2 regions of the Streptomyces asoensis genome follow, and region 1 is predicted to be linked to the other one. Evidence: riboswitches for the same ligand, from Rfam matches in the RefSeq annotation. Region 1 holds a riboswitch; the other holds the start of a gene.
What was found. Region 1 has a riboswitch for cobalamin ahead of G9272_RS11470 (cobalamin biosynthesis protein). Riboswitches for the same ligand answer to the same signal wherever they lie in the genome.

Region 1 (7,144 bases):
CGCCTCCGCCACCACACCGGCGGGCACGGACGACTCGGCCATCAGCTCCGCGTCGGGCACGGTCTCGCCGCCCAGCAGCACGGTGGGCACGCCGGACGCCTTGAGCGCGGCGAGCCCGTCCTCCCAGGCACGCTTGCCGCCGAGCAGCCGGACGACCGCGATGTCGGCGCCGTCGAGGAGCGCGGGGAGTTCCCCGGCGACGTCCACCCGGGTGGGGTTGCCGATCCGGTACGCGGCGCCGGAAGCGGCCCGGGCCGCCAGCAGATCGGTGTCGGCGGTCGACAACAACAACACTGTGCTCATGCGGGCGCTCCCGGTGGAATGAAAGGCAGTCCTTGCGGCGCGCCCGACTCGATGAGCCGCCAGAGCGCGTCGGTGTCCGCGTGCTGTTCGATCAGGTCGCCGAGCCGGTCGAGCTGCTCCTCGCGCAGCCCGGCGAACGAGGTGTCGGCGGCGGGCACGAAACGACGGCCCGCGGCGGCCGCCACCTCGCGCAGGAAGGCCCGCCGGAATCCGTCGGACTCCAGTGAGCCGTGCCAGTGCGTGCCCCAGGTCTGTCCGACCCGGCAGCCGTCCAGGCTGTGTCCGTCGTCATCGGAGATGAACGCCTCGCCCCCCTGGACATCGGCGACCCCGTGATGGATCTCGTACCCCTCGACCCGCTCGCCGAGGGCTTCGCCCACCGGCCGGGTGAGGGTCTTCTCGCGGGCGAACCGCACCCGGACCGGGAGGACTCCGAGGCCCTCCACCTGTCCGAGCCGGCTCTCGACCTCGTCCTCGATGTGCTCGCCGAGGAGCTGGAAGCCACCGCAGATGCCGAGGACGGGCCGCTGCTCGGCGGCCCTGCGGAGGATGGCCTCGGCCAATCCCCGCTCGCGGAGCCACTCCAGGGCGCGCACGGTCCCCCGGGTCCCCGGAATCACCACCAGGTCGGCGTCGGCCAGTTCCTCCGGCCGGTCCACGAACCGCACGACGACGCCGGGTTCGGCGGCCAGCGCGTCCACGTCCGTGAAGTTGGACATGAGCGGGACGGCGCAGACGGCGACCCGCAGCACGTCCTCGCCGACGGGCGGGGCGGTGTTCGACTCCCGCACGGTCCCGCGCAGCGAGACCCGCAGCCCGTCCTCCTCGTCGATCCCGAGCCCGTGCCGGAACGGCAGCACGCCGTACGTCCGCCGCCCGGTGAGCCCGTGCAGCATGTCCAGGCCCGGCTCCAGCAGGGAGACGTCTCCCCGGAACTTGTTGACCAGGAACCCGGCGACCAGCTCCTGGTCCTCGGGCGAGAGCAGGGCGACGGTGCCGAAGAAGGAGGCGAAGACGCCCCCGCGGTCGATGTCGCCGACCACGAGCACGGGCAGCCGCGCGCCCCGCGCGATCCCCATGTTCACGATGTCGGTCCGCCGCAGATTGATCTCGGCCGGACTGCCCGCCCCCTCACAGATCACCGCGTCATACGTGCCCCGCAACTCGGCGAGGCAGTCGAGAACGGTTCCGAGGAGTTTCTGCTGCCGCCCCCCGTGATACCCACGGGCGCTCATCTCGCCCACCGGCTTGCCGAGGAGCACGACCTGACTGCTCTGCTCACCGCCCGGCTTGAGCAGCACGGGGTTCATCAGCGCGGTCGGCTCCACCCGGCAGGCCTGGGCCTGCATGGCCTGGGCCCGCCCGATCTCGGCGCCCTCCGTCGTCACGAACGAGTTGAGGGACATGTTCTGCGCCTTGAAGGGCGCGACCTTCACCCCCTGCCGCACCAGCCACCGGCAGATCCCGGCCGTGACGACGCTCTTACCGGCGTCGGAGGTGGTGCCGGCGACGAGGAGACCCCCGCTCATGTCGTACGCCCCTTCAGCTGGTTCCCCTGGTTTCCCTGGTTCCTCTGACTCCTCGCGACGACGCTCGTGGCGACGAGGCGCGCGGCGACCGTGACGCCGAGCGCGAGCAGACCGACGCGGCGGGAGAGCCGCGCGGCACGTTCGATGTCCCGCGCGACGACGGGCCGCCCGGCCGCGCCGTTCAGCACGGGCCGTTGCTCGACCCGCCCGCCGTACGACAGGGTCCCGCCCAGCCGCACCCCGAGGGCGCCCGCGAAGGACGCCTCCACCGGCCCGGCGTTGGGGCTCGGATGCCGGTGGGCGTCGGCCCGCCAGGCCCGTACGGCGCCCCGCGGATCGTCCCCCGCGACGGCGGCGAGCACGGCGGTCAGCCGGGCTCCCGGCCATCCGGCGACGTCGTCGAGCCGGGCGGCGGCCCAGCCGTAGCGCAGATACCTCGGCGACCGGTGACCGACCATGGCGTCCAGGGTGTTGACGGCCCGGAACCCGACCAGGCCCGGCACCCCGCCCACGGCGCCCCACACCAGCGCCCCCACGACGGCGTCGGAGGTGTTCTCGGCGACGGACTCCACGACCGCCCGGGCGATCCCGTCGGCGTCCAGCGCCTGCGGATCCCGCCCGCACAGATGCGGCAGCCGCTCCCGGGCGGCCTCGACGTCCCCCGCGTCGAGCGCCCGCCCGACGGCCCGGGCCTCACGGACCAGGGAACTGCCCCCGACGACGGCCCAGGTGGCGGCGGAGACGAGAGCGACGGTAGCGGCGGGGGAACGGCGTACGGCCTGCTCGGCGACGGCCCCCAGGGCCACGGCCCCGCCGGCGCACACGACGGCGTGCAGGGCACCGCGTCCCCGGTGGTCCCGCCACAGCAGCCGTTCGACGGCACCGGCGGCCCGCCCGAACGCGGCGACGGGATGCCCTCGGCGCGGATCGCCGAGCAGCAGGTCGCCCAGAAGGCCGGTGGCGGCGCCGTACGCGTAGAGGCGATCGGCACGCATCGGCTCAGCCGGCCGTGGGGTCGGGAAGCGACCTGGTGTTGTACCTCAACGGCCGAGCGAGCATGGCGATATGTCCTCACTCAGGGTGTCCACGCCCTGGTTCGACGAGACCGGCGGCGAGAGTTCCTGGCTCCCGGGGGTTTCTACCCCGGTGACAGTGGCGGGACCGCGCCGGATTCGCACCGGCTTCCTCTTCTGCCGCCGTACATGGCTCGGGCAGTCCACCACGGCCCGCAAGAGCCGTCAACTTGCTGTTGACCTGCGAGGCTGGAGTGTGCAGAACCCCACACAGGGCCGGGCGACGGGGCCGCGAACGACAAGGGGTGCGGGACGGTGTTCCGTCCCGCACCCCTGGGGTGTTCGGATGGTGCGTCAGGCGACGATCAGTGAGATCCCGTACGCCACCGCCGCCGCACAGGCCGCGAAGCACGCGTACGCGCCGGTCACCGCGAGGGTGGCCGAGTCGCCCTGCGCCGACGCGCGTTCCTGCCGCGACAGGCCCATGACGCCGAGGGTGAACAGGGCGACGAGGCCTACGGTGACCACGAGGCTGACGCCGAAGACGGAACCCAGGGCTGCCCAGTCGATCTTCATGCTGCTTCTCTTCCTTCGTACCGGGTGCGCGGGCTCAGACGGTCGCGGCCGGGGGAGCGGCGGGGGTCGCCGGCTCCGCGGCCGGGGCGGGGATCGTGGCCGTCAGGTCCGTGAGGTCCTCGGCCAGGGTGCCCGCGGGCGGCGGGGTGACGGCGGCGATCGCCGCCGTGACGACGCCCGCCGGCTCCTCGGGCTCGTTGACGTTCGAGGCGTCGACGACCTCGCGCCGGGAGATCTTCCAGATGGCCGCGCTGGAGGCGATCAGGAAGACCGCGACGAGGGCCGTGCCCCAGTCGCCCAGGCCGGTGACGGACTCGGCGAGCGCGCCCACCAGGGCGGCGGCCGGGAGCGTCAGGCCCCAGGCGACGAACATCCGGGTCGCCGTCGACCAGCGGACCACACCGCCCTTGCGGCCCAGTCCCGCGCCCATCACCGCACCGGAGACCGAGTGGGTGGTGGAGAGGGAGAAGCCGAGGTGCGAGGAGGCCAGGATGACCGTGGCCGCGCTGGTCTGGGCGGCGAAGCCCTGCTGCGGCTGGAGGTCGGTCAGACCCTTGCCCATGGTGCGGATGATGCGCCAGCCGCCGAGGTAGGTGCCGAGCGCGATGGCCAGGCCGGCGGAGAGGATGACCCAGGTGGGCGGGTCGGAGTCGGGGGCCACGGCACCGCCGGCCACCAGGGCCAGGGTGATGATGCCCATCGTCTTCTGCGCGTCGTTGGTGCCGTGGGCGAGGGAGACCAGGCCGGCCGAGGCGATCTGGCCCGCGCGGTAGCCCTTGGCCGCCGCCTTGCCGTCGGCCTTCTTGCCGAGGGTGTAGGACAGGCGGGTCGCGAGCATCGCCGCGACGCCCGCGACGATCGGTGCCGCGATCGCCGGGATCAGCACCTTGGTGACCAGGGCGTCACCGTGCACCGCGCCCATGCCGGCCGAGGCGATGGTGGCGCCGATCAGACCGCCCATCAGGGCGTGCGAGGAACTGGAGGGCAGGCCCACCAGCCAGGTCAGCAGGTTCCAGAGGATCGCGCCGACCAGGGCGGCGAAGATGACCTCGGGACGGATGCCGGTCTCGTCGACGAGACCCTTGGAGATCGTGTTGGCGACCTCCACCGAGAGGAAAGCTCCCACAAGGTTCAGCGCGGCGGACATGGCCACCGCAACCTTGGGCTTGAGTGCACCGGTCGAGATGGTGGTGGCCATCGCGTTGGCGGTGTCGTGGAAACCGTTCGTGAAATCGAACGCGAGTGCGGTTACTACCACAATCGCGAGGATCAGCGAGAAGTTTTCCATTTACCCAGGCAATCGTTCGAAGTCATTGGCGCGTTGACCGTAAGCAATCTGGGTGAACGGAAGATGAACTGGGGAGGGCATCCGGGTGTCTGTGCGAAGGGGTCGGAGCGGTCTTCCGTCGCGGCGCCGGGACCGGGGTCAAGCGCCGTACGGTCACCGGTCTTTGGCGAGCCTGCGCAGCTGCGTCCCGGAGCCGTTGAAGAGATTCTGGTCACCCGGCAAACTGCCGCTGTCTGCGTACTGCCAGAAGGTCCACGTCGGCCATCCGGCGGGCAGTGTCCCGGCGTCGGACGCCCGGTGACGGGCGATCCACAGGGCGTGATCCGCGGCGAAGGCGTCGCTGCCGCCCGTGCAGAGATTCCACCAGTGGGTCGTCGTGTAGATCACCGGGCGACGGCCGGTGAGCCGGTGCACCTCGTCGCTGAAGGCCCTGATCCACGCGACCATCCGGGCCTTCGTCAGGCCGTAGCACCGGCGCCCCCGGTCGTAGGGGTTGTACTCGACGTCGAGGGCCGGCGGCAGGGTGCGGCCGTCGGTGCTCCAGTCGCCGCCATTGTGTACGAAATGCGCGGCCTGCTCCTTGCCCGAACCCCTGTCCGGCAGGGCGAAGTGGTATGCGCCGCGGAACAGTCCGGCGGCACCGGCCCCGTCGTACTGCGCGGCGAAGTAGGGATTGCGGTAGGCGGTGGACTCGGTCGCCTTGACGTAGACGAATCTCGCCCCCGCGGCCTTCGCCCTCGTCCAGTCGACGGTCCTCTGGTGGGACGAGATGTCGTGCCCCTTCGGCGGCTCGGCCGCGTGGGCGGGATGCTGCGCGAGCGCGGTGCCCGCCGCGGCGAGCGCCACGGCGCAGGCCGCCCAGGCGCGGCCGCGGCGACGCGGTGACGGAGTGTGGGCGCGGGCCATGATTCCCCCCGGAACGACGGCGTGCACGTGAGCGGTCCAGAGGCTAGGGGAAGGTCCACAGGCATCGGTGAATGCCGGTCGATCTCCGGCCAATCACCTCAAGAGGGTGATGTATGCCGATATGCGGTCTTTCGGAGGCGCGGATTCCGGCCTGGAGTGCCCGCGCCCGGCGGCGGCCCCCGGTACCTGCTGGCAGGATCGCGGCATGGCTGAGCAGCGACGCGAGCAGGGGGACGCCCGGGGTCACCGGGACGGCGTACAGGACGTGGCGGAGCGGCGGGGGAGGCATGCGGTCCTCGAGGAGGCGCGGGCCTGGGAGGCGCTCGTGACGGCGGCCCGCCGCACCGTGACCGACGGACTGGTCGTCGGCACCTCCGGCAACGTCTCCGTGCGCGTCGGCGACACCGTGCTGGTCACACCGTCGGGCGTACCCTACGAGCGGCTCACCCCGGACGACGTCACGGGCGTCGACCTCACCGGCCGACAGGTGCTCGGCACCCTGCGCCCGACGAGCGAACTGCCCATGCACCTCGCCGTCTACCGCACCACGGACGCCGGGGCGGTCGTCCACACCCACGCCGTGCACGCGACCGCCGTCTCGACCCTCGTCACGGAGCTTCCCCACGTCCACTACATGGCGGGCGCGCTCGGCGGACCGGTCCGGGTCGCCCCCTATGCGACGTACGGCACCGAGGAGTTGGCCGAGAACATGCTCCGCGCTCTCGTCGACCGCAGCGGCTGTCTCCTACGCAACCACGGCACCCTCACCCACGGCACCACCCTCGACCAGGCCTACGACCGGACGGCCCAGCTGGAGTGGATGTGCCGCCTGTGGCTGACGGCCTCGTCCGTACCCGGCCTGAACCCCACGCTCCTGACGGAGGAACAGGTCGCGGAGGCGGGCGAGCGACTGCGCGGGTACGGGCAGCGGGAGTGACCCGCCGTCCCCCGACCGGCTCCACCACTGGCCGGGAGGAGGGCGGGCCAGGACACTGGACGGGTGCGCACTGTCAAAGCGACGGCCGCCGCCGTCACCGCAGCCCTGGCCGCCGGCGCCGTCAGTGTCGCCGCCGGCCGAATGGCCAGCGACGCCGCGCTGAAGGCGCCGCCCGGCCGGCCCCTGCCCACCGAACCCCGGCTCACCGTGCACGGCACGGCCGCCGGCCGGATCACCCTCACCCGTGACCTGGCCGCCCTGCGCCCCGGCACCTATGGCCTCTCCGGCAACGGCTCCCACGCGGTCGTGGGCCCCGTCCTGCCCGCCGCCCCACACTCCGCCGACACCGTCGTGCGCCGCCTGGAGCGGGTCACCCACGGCACCCTGAGCCGCGGCGACGCGGTCTGGCTCACCCCCAACCTGTATGTCGGCAACCCCGGCAGCGCCCTCGGTCTCGACCACGCCGACATCGACATCCCCGGCGAGCTGGGCAACCTGCCCGCCTGGTTCGTGCCCGGCCCGCGCCGCACCTGGGTGATCGCCGTGCACGGCCTGGGCGCCACCCGGGAACACGCCCTGAACCTCATGGGCT
Region 2 (7,144 bases), 6.6 Mb from region 1:
GGGTGCTGGTCACCGTCCCCGGCTGACCGAAGAGGCTCAGTGGCGTCCCAGGCGGAAGCGGGGATGCGGCTCGGCGCGGCCGGTGGCGAGGTCGGCGGCCATCGCGCCGATGAGCGGCGCGAACTTCGCGCCGTGTCCGGAGCACGGGGAGACGATGACGAAGGGGCCGTGGCGGTCCAGGACGAAGTCCTCGTCCGGGGTGGTGGTGTAGAGGCAGGTCGCCTCGGCGACCGGATCGGGCTCGAGGCCCGGGAGGCGGTCGCGCACGAAGCCGCTCACCCGCGTCCGCGACGACGGGTCGACGACCCCGCTGCGGGTGCGGGCGGTGGCCGGGGTTCCGCGGTCGTGCTCGGCGACCTTGACCGCGGGGAGCGGGCCCCCGTCGCTTCCGGACGGCAGGCCGTAGAGGTGCAGCGCCCCGTCCCAGATCAGGGTCGGCCACCCGACGGACGGGTCCCGCTGCCGGAAGTGGAAGACCTGCTGCTGGGTCACCGCCAACGGCGGCAGGGCGAGAGGCAGTTCGAGATCGGGCAGCCAGGCGCCGGCCGCGATCACCACCGTGTCGGCGACGATCTCGCGGCCGTCGTCGGTGCGCAGGCGCACCTTCTCGCGCCCCCGGACGTCGATGCCGGTGACGCGGGTGCCGATGATCGTCTGCGCTCCGTGTTCGATCGCCCGCCGTACGCAGGCGCCTACGGTCCGGTCGGCGTCGACCACGCCCGCGTCCGGGTGGTAGAGCACCGGACCGGTGATGCGGATGTACGGCCAGCGCTCCGCGGCGGCTTCCGGGCCGAGGAGTTCGTGGGGTACTCCGGCCGCACCGAGGAGATCGGCGATCTCCTTCGGGTCGTGGTCCTCGCCCATGTCGAGCCCACCGGTCGTGCGCAGCAAGGGAGTCGAGCTGTCGTCCTCCAGCTCCCGCCACTGCTCGTACGCCTGTCCGGTCAGCCGTACGTAGAAGGGGTCGGCGTACGCCCGCCGGAAGATCCGCGAGCTGCCGTGCGAACTTCCGTGCCGGTGGCCGACGTCGTACGCGTCGACGAGCGTGACCTCGTGGCCCCTGCGGGCCAGTTGCCAGGCGGTGGCCGCGCCCATGAGTCCGGCGCCGACGACGGCGATCACAGTCCCTCCCCGGGGATTCGGTCGGTGCCCGCGAGCGGAAACGCGGGCCATGGCAGCAGACTCGATCGTAAGGGCGGCCAGGCCCTCGGGTTCCAGGCGGAGGTGGGCCTCACCGCAGGCGAGAAGCCGTCGAACCGAGACGGTGGCGCGGCGAGGCCCTCAGCCCGCGGACGCCCGGTCCTGGCCGAGCCGGAGGTCGGTGGTGTCGTCGGTCTCCGACCGGTCCGGTCGACATGCGGCGACGATCATCACGGCGAGCCCGCTCAGGACGATGGCGGCGCCGACGTACAGCGGAGCCCGGTAGCCGAGGCCGGCGCTGATGGCGAAGCCGCCGAGCCAGGCGCCCAGGGCGTTGCCGATGTTGGACGCGGACACGTTGGCGCCTGCGGCGAGCGGCACCCCGCGGGCGTGGTCGGTGACGCGGGTGATCATGCCGGGGACGCTCGCGAACCCGAACAGCCCCGTCAGGAAAACCAGGACCACCGACGCGGCGGGGTCGGCGGCCAGCAGCCCGAACCCGGTGAGCGTGACGGCGAGACCGGCCAGGGAAGCGATCAGAGTGAGGTCGCGATTGCGGTCGGCGGCTCGTCCCCCGACGATGTTGCCGACCACGAGGCCGCTGCCGTACACGACGAGCAGCCAGGCGACATCCGTGCTGGAGAAGCCGGTGACCCGGGTGAAGGTGTACGCGAGATAGCTGAACGCGCCGAACATCCCGCCGTAGCCGAGCGCGGTGGCGGCAAGGGTCAGCCAGACCTGTGTCGACCGGAAGGCACGAAGTTGGCTGCGCAGCTCGTCCGCCCGACCGGTGGCCGGGCCGGAACCCTCGGAGGGAGGCGGCCGGTCCGCGGCGCCGGCCCAGCCCGGTACCAGCACGGCGATGGCGACTGCGGCGACGACGCCTATGCCGGTGATCGCCCAGAACGTGGCGCGCCAGCCCCAGCGTTCGCCGACCAGGGCGCCGAACGGTACGCCCAGCACGTTCGCGACCGTCAGCCCGGCGAACATCACTGCCACCGCCCGTGACGCCCGCTCGGGGGCGGCCATCCGCCGTGCGACGAGCGAGCCGATGCCGAAGAACGTGCCGTGGCACAGCGCCGCGACCACGCGTCCGAGCATCATCAGCGGGTAGTTCGGTGCGACGGCGGACAGCAGGTTGCCGACGACGAACAGCGCCACCAACCCGGTGAGAACCGCCTTGCGGGGCAGCCCGGCCGTAGCGGCGGTCACCACGATCGCGCCGACCGCGACCGTCAGGGCGTACCCGGAGATCAGCCAACCCGCCGCGGCCTCGGACACCGCGAGACTCCGGCCGACTTGCGGGAGCAGCCCCGCGATCACGAACTCGGTCAGGCCGATCCCGAAACCACCGAGAGCGAGCGCAACGAGTCCTGCGGGCATCTGCCGTGTACTGAGGGCCGGTTGGATGTCCATCGCACCATCTTCGCCGACTGCCGATCCGGCGTCGGCCCACGAACGCGAGAGGGGCCCCCGGATGGTTCCGCGGGCCCTCTCGTCGGGTCGTCGTGCCGGTCAGCTCACTGTGAGGCGGCCACCGGCGTGCCCGCGGACACCGTGGCGGGCTTGGGGTGCAGCAGCCGTTCGGCCAGTTCGCCGAAGACGAGGCCGAAGCCTGCCCAGAGCGTGACCTGCATGGCGAGGGCGGACAGGCGGAACCGCCACAGCAGTGCGGCCGGGAAGTCGCTCGGCACCTCGTTGACCGTCGGCAGGAACCCGTAGGCCAGCCCGATGGCGAGCACGAAGCCGAGGACGGCGACGACGGTGGCGTTCCAGGTGCCCAGCCTCGGCGCGAGCCGCTTGCCCAGGATCACCGCGGCGACCGCGAGCAGCACGCTGAGCACCATCATCAGGAAGTACAGCGTGGTGCGCTTGCCGATGGTGTCGCCGTCGCCGACCGCGGGAGGGTTCGCCGGGTACTTCAGGAACGGCACGACGTACACGGCGAGCAGGGCGGTCCCCGACAGCAGAAGTGCCGTGGCCCGCGGGGTGAAGCGGCCGACGCGGCCGAGGGCGAAGCAGAAGGCGAGGGCGGCGATGCCGCCGAAGGCCACCCCGTAGATCAGCACGCCGGTGGCGAGGCCGGCGGTGGACTGGAGGCTGCGGGAGACGAGTTCCACCTCGTGGTGCTCGTGGCCCGCCGCGTGGGACTCCTCGAAGCCGATCGCGCTGTCGACGTTCGGCTCACCGAGGAAGTAGGCGACGATCAGGGCGAGCACGCCGGCACCGAGGCCGGCGAGCATGCCCCGCACGAGCAGGTTTCTTACCGTTGCGGAGTTCATGAGTGTGCTGGGGTTCCCCTCGGGTCAGTGGCAGGGGAAGCCGAGCAGGTGGCGGGCGTCGTGCACCCACTCGTGAACGTCCTCGCCGGAGACGACGGCTGTCGCGCCCTGCTCCGCGCCGACGAAGTACAGCAGGACCAGCATCAGGACGCCGAAGAAGACCGCCCAGGGGGCGATGTCCTTCAGCGGCAACTTGGCGGGTACGACAGGCGTGGTGGTAGTCGGCTGGGCGACATGCTGCGCCATGGCAGGACCTCCTCTGGGAGTTCGCGTCCCATCTCGGTGGTGCACATGACGACGGCCACGGGTCTGACTCGCGGTGTGTGCCCCTTCGGGGTACACCGTCCACAGTGGCGCGACCGTGCCGGGTTCTCACCGGCTTCCGTCTCGCCGTCGTCGATATCAGAGCGACGGTACCGCGTGTCGGGCCCCTGGCCAATACCGCCCCACCTGGCGTGATTCCGCTCGCCACGGCCAGGTGGCCCAGATCACCACGGCGGTCCTGCTCTCCAGCGGGTCTGCGCGGGTGGTGTCGGGTCAGGCGAGACCGAGTTCGCGCGCGCCGAGCGGGGCGAAGAAGCGCTCCACGTCGGCCGTTGTGACCTCGGCGAGGGTGGCCGGCGACCAACGCGGGTCGCGGTCCTTGTCGACGACCTGGGCGCGGATGCCCTCGACCAGGTCGGGCGTGGTCAGGGCCGCGCAGGAGACGCGGTACTCCTGTTCCAACACCCGTTCCAGCGAGCCGAGCCGCCGGGCACGGCGCAGGGCGGCCAGGGTGACCTTGAGCGCGGTGGGCGACCTGGCCAGCAGGGTCTCCGCGGTCTCCTTCGCCGTCGGGTCGCCGTGGGCGAACAGCCGTTGGACGATCTCCTCGACGGTGTCGACCGCGCAACAGGTGTCGATCCACTCCCGGTGGCCGGCCAACCCGCCCGCCGGCAAGGGCTGTTCATGACGGTCCAGGGCTTCCCGTACGGGCAGGTCGGCGAGGTCGTCGATGAACTGCCGGAGCGACACGGACGGTACGTAGTGGTCGGCGAGCCCGCACAACACGGCGTCCGCGGCGCCGATCTGCGCACCCGTCAGGGCGAGATGGGTGCCCAGTTCACCCGGGGCGCGGGCGAGCAGGTGGGTGCCGCCGACGTCCGGCACGAAGCCGATGCCGGTCTCGGGCATCGCGATCCTCGACCGCTCGGTGACGACCCGGACGCTGCCGTGCGCGGAGACGCCGACACCGCCTCCCATGACGATGCCGTCCATCAGGGCGACGTAGGGCTTGGGGTAGCGGGCGATGCGGGCGTTGAGGTGGTACTCGTCGCGCCAGAAGGCGGCCGAGGCGGTGCCGTCGTCGTCGCGGGCGTCGTCGTGGACGGCGCGGATGTCGCCGCCCGCGCACAGGCCGCGCTCCCCCGCGCCGGAGATGACGACGGTCTCGACGGCCGGGTCGCGCTCCCAGAGCGTCAGCGCGCCGTCGATGCGGCGCACCATCGTGTGGTTCAGGGCGTTGATGGCCCTCGGTCGGTTGAGCGTGATGTGGGCGGCTCGGCCGGTGGTGTGCAGCAGGACGGGGTCCTCGATGTCGTTCATCCGGATGCCTCCGTCAGGCCGCGGGCCACGTTGACGCGCATGATCTCGTTGCTTCCTTCCAGGATCCGCTGGACGCACAGGTCATGGACGATCTTCTCCATGCCGTGCTCGCGGAGGAAGCCCCGGTCTCGTGGAGACGGGAGGCCGGTCGGTCACCGAGCATCCGGTGTGGGTGGCACACCGGGCACGCGGACAGGGCCCGCCCCGACGCGGATGGTGGGCGAGCCCTGTCCACCGGGTCCGATTCTCGGGTCCCGGAGGCCGGCGGGCCCATGAGTGCGAGGGCGCCGGCCGTGGTGAACGGCGCACACCCCGTACGAGTGGCGCACACCCCCCGCACGGACCGTCGGCTCGCGGGCCGGATCCGGACGCGTGACCTGTGTCGTGCCGGGGAAGGCGCATCCCGGCGGGGCGCTTCCGGGTGCCCGCGCCACCGACCCGCTTGATCGCGCACCCCCCGCGGCGAGCGATACTGGCCTTCGTACGTCGTCGCCACGTCGTCACCGCCCTCACGAATGGACTCACCCACATCTCCGCGACCGTTCCGCCCACGACGCCCTCCACGGTGTGGCAGACCCGTGGCCGTCACACCGGCCCCGCCGCTCCGGACGTCCTGCGCAAACACCTCCAGGCACTCAAGGACGCCGAGACCGTCCAGGACTTCATGGAGCTGCCCGACACCGACACCCCCGAGGGGGAGACGGCCTTCGAGGCCCGGTGGCTGGTCGCGGAGGAGGTGACCGTCCGTGCCCGGCTGAGGCTCGCCGAGTGGTCGGGTCCGGGCCAGGAGTGGACGCTGACGGCGGAGGCGGAGCGGCCGTGGGACCAGCGGTGGCCGTCGCCCGCCGGCATGTTCTGGTCCTGGGAGGCGGACACGCCGTGGGGCAACGAGACCGTCACCGGTGAGCGGTTCCTCGCCACCAACCCGCTCCCGGCGGACGACAAGGAGCTGCGGCGCGTGCTCCGGGGCGCCCTGCGCGACGCCTGGACCGTCCACCTCGTCGTGCACGAGGCCATGACGCCGGACGAGCGGGGCCGACGGTCGCTGGTTCCGCTGCTGCCGCCCGGTCTGCACCACCGGGTCATCGAGCACCGCGCGGCCCCGCACCAGCTGCGCACCGTGAACTGGGCCCTCAAGGAGTCCGGGGTGGAGGTGCCGCGCGGCGGGGCGCTGGTGCTGCCCGGCACTCCGGCTCCGGCCGACTACGACGCCGTCGACTACTCGGTGCGCAGCGTGTTCCTGGACGGCACGCACCCCACCGAGCTGCTGGAAGCGGTACGACGCTTCGCGGCACTGCCCAGGCCGCTGCCGGAGGACGCCGACGCCGCGCTCACCGCACTGCGGGAGGAGTGGCAGCTGCTGACCCCGGAGGAGGAGCTCGCGCGGGAACGCGAGCTCGTGGCGATGTACAAGGAGGCACTGGAGGCGATGACGGAGTCCCGGGACCTGTACCGGGAGGCCGCCGAGCACGCCCACGAGGCGCTGGCCGCGTTCCGGGAGGCGGCGGCCGAGGCCGGGGAACCGCGGCAGGCGCCGGCCAGGAAGAGCGGCTCGCCGTTCCAGCAGCTGGGCCGGACCCTGGAGCGGTTCAAGGAGACGACGAAGGGCCTGCGCCCGATGGCGTCGGCCACTCCCGCGGCTCGGGTCGAGTCGCCGGACCAGGACCGCACCACGGGCGCAACGGGCACCGGCGGCGACGAGCCCGAGGTGACCGACCGGTAGGCGCCGGTCGGCGGCCGTCAGGCGCCCGTGCCCGAATTGCCTCGTACCGGGACGTGTCACACGCCCCACTCTGGATACGCGGTCCCCACGGCACCACGGACCGCCCCGGAAGGGACCAGGACATGGGCAGCGAGCACGGCCCCCGGTCATCGCCCCACCGATCCGACACGACGCTGCGCGTCAACGGCAAGCCGCACACCCTCACCGTCGACCACCGGCGCGTGCTGCTGGACGTGCTGCGGGAGGATCTGGACCTCACCGGCGCGAAGAAGGGCTGCGACCACGGTCAGTGCGGCGCGTGCACGGTCCTCGTCGACGGGCGGCGCGTCAACAGCTGTCTGCTGCTCGCCGTCGCCCTGGACGGCAGCGACATCACGACCGTCGAGGGCCTGTCCGGCGACGGCGAGGATCCGCA

Region 2: it holds a riboswitch for cobalamin, as region 1 does, so the genes downstream of both, G9272_RS40625 (CbtB domain-containing protein) here and G9272_RS11470 (cobalamin biosynthesis protein) in region 1, are expected to answer to the same signal.

Annotation. Positions count from the first base shown of each region.
Region 1 is NZ_CP049838.1:2,562,703-2,569,846, reverse strand. It holds gene cobN (cobaltochelatase subunit CobN) at 1-303, opposite strand, end outside; gene G9272_RS11475 (cobyric acid synthase) at 300-1,832, opposite strand; gene G9272_RS11470 (cobalamin biosynthesis protein) at 1,829-2,827, opposite strand; cobalamin riboswitch at 2,929-3,068, opposite strand; gene G9272_RS11465 (hypothetical protein) at 3,200-3,421, opposite strand; gene G9272_RS11460 (inorganic phosphate transporter) at 3,456-4,709, opposite strand; gene G9272_RS11455 (lysozyme) at 4,863-5,615, opposite strand; gene G9272_RS11450 (class II aldolase/adducin family protein) at 5,821-6,552, shown strand; gene G9272_RS11445 (alpha/beta hydrolase) at 6,616-7,144, shown strand, end outside.
Region 2 is NZ_CP049838.1:9,139,011-9,146,154, reverse strand. It holds gene G9272_RS40645 (NADPH:quinone reductase) at 1-26, shown strand, start outside; gene G9272_RS40640 (FAD-dependent oxidoreductase) at 37-1,122, opposite strand; gene G9272_RS40635 (MFS transporter) at 1,282-2,523, opposite strand; gene G9272_RS40630 (CbtA family protein) at 2,661-3,422, opposite strand; gene G9272_RS40625 (CbtB domain-containing protein) at 3,447-3,668, opposite strand; cobalamin riboswitch at 3,704-3,858, opposite strand; gene G9272_RS40620 (enoyl-CoA hydratase/isomerase family protein) at 3,960-5,006, opposite strand; partial or broken gene G9272_RS45615 (acyl-CoA dehydrogenase family protein) at 5,003-5,189, opposite strand; gene G9272_RS40610 (hypothetical protein) at 5,572-6,729, shown strand; gene G9272_RS40605 ((2Fe-2S)-binding protein) at 6,852-7,144, shown strand, end outside.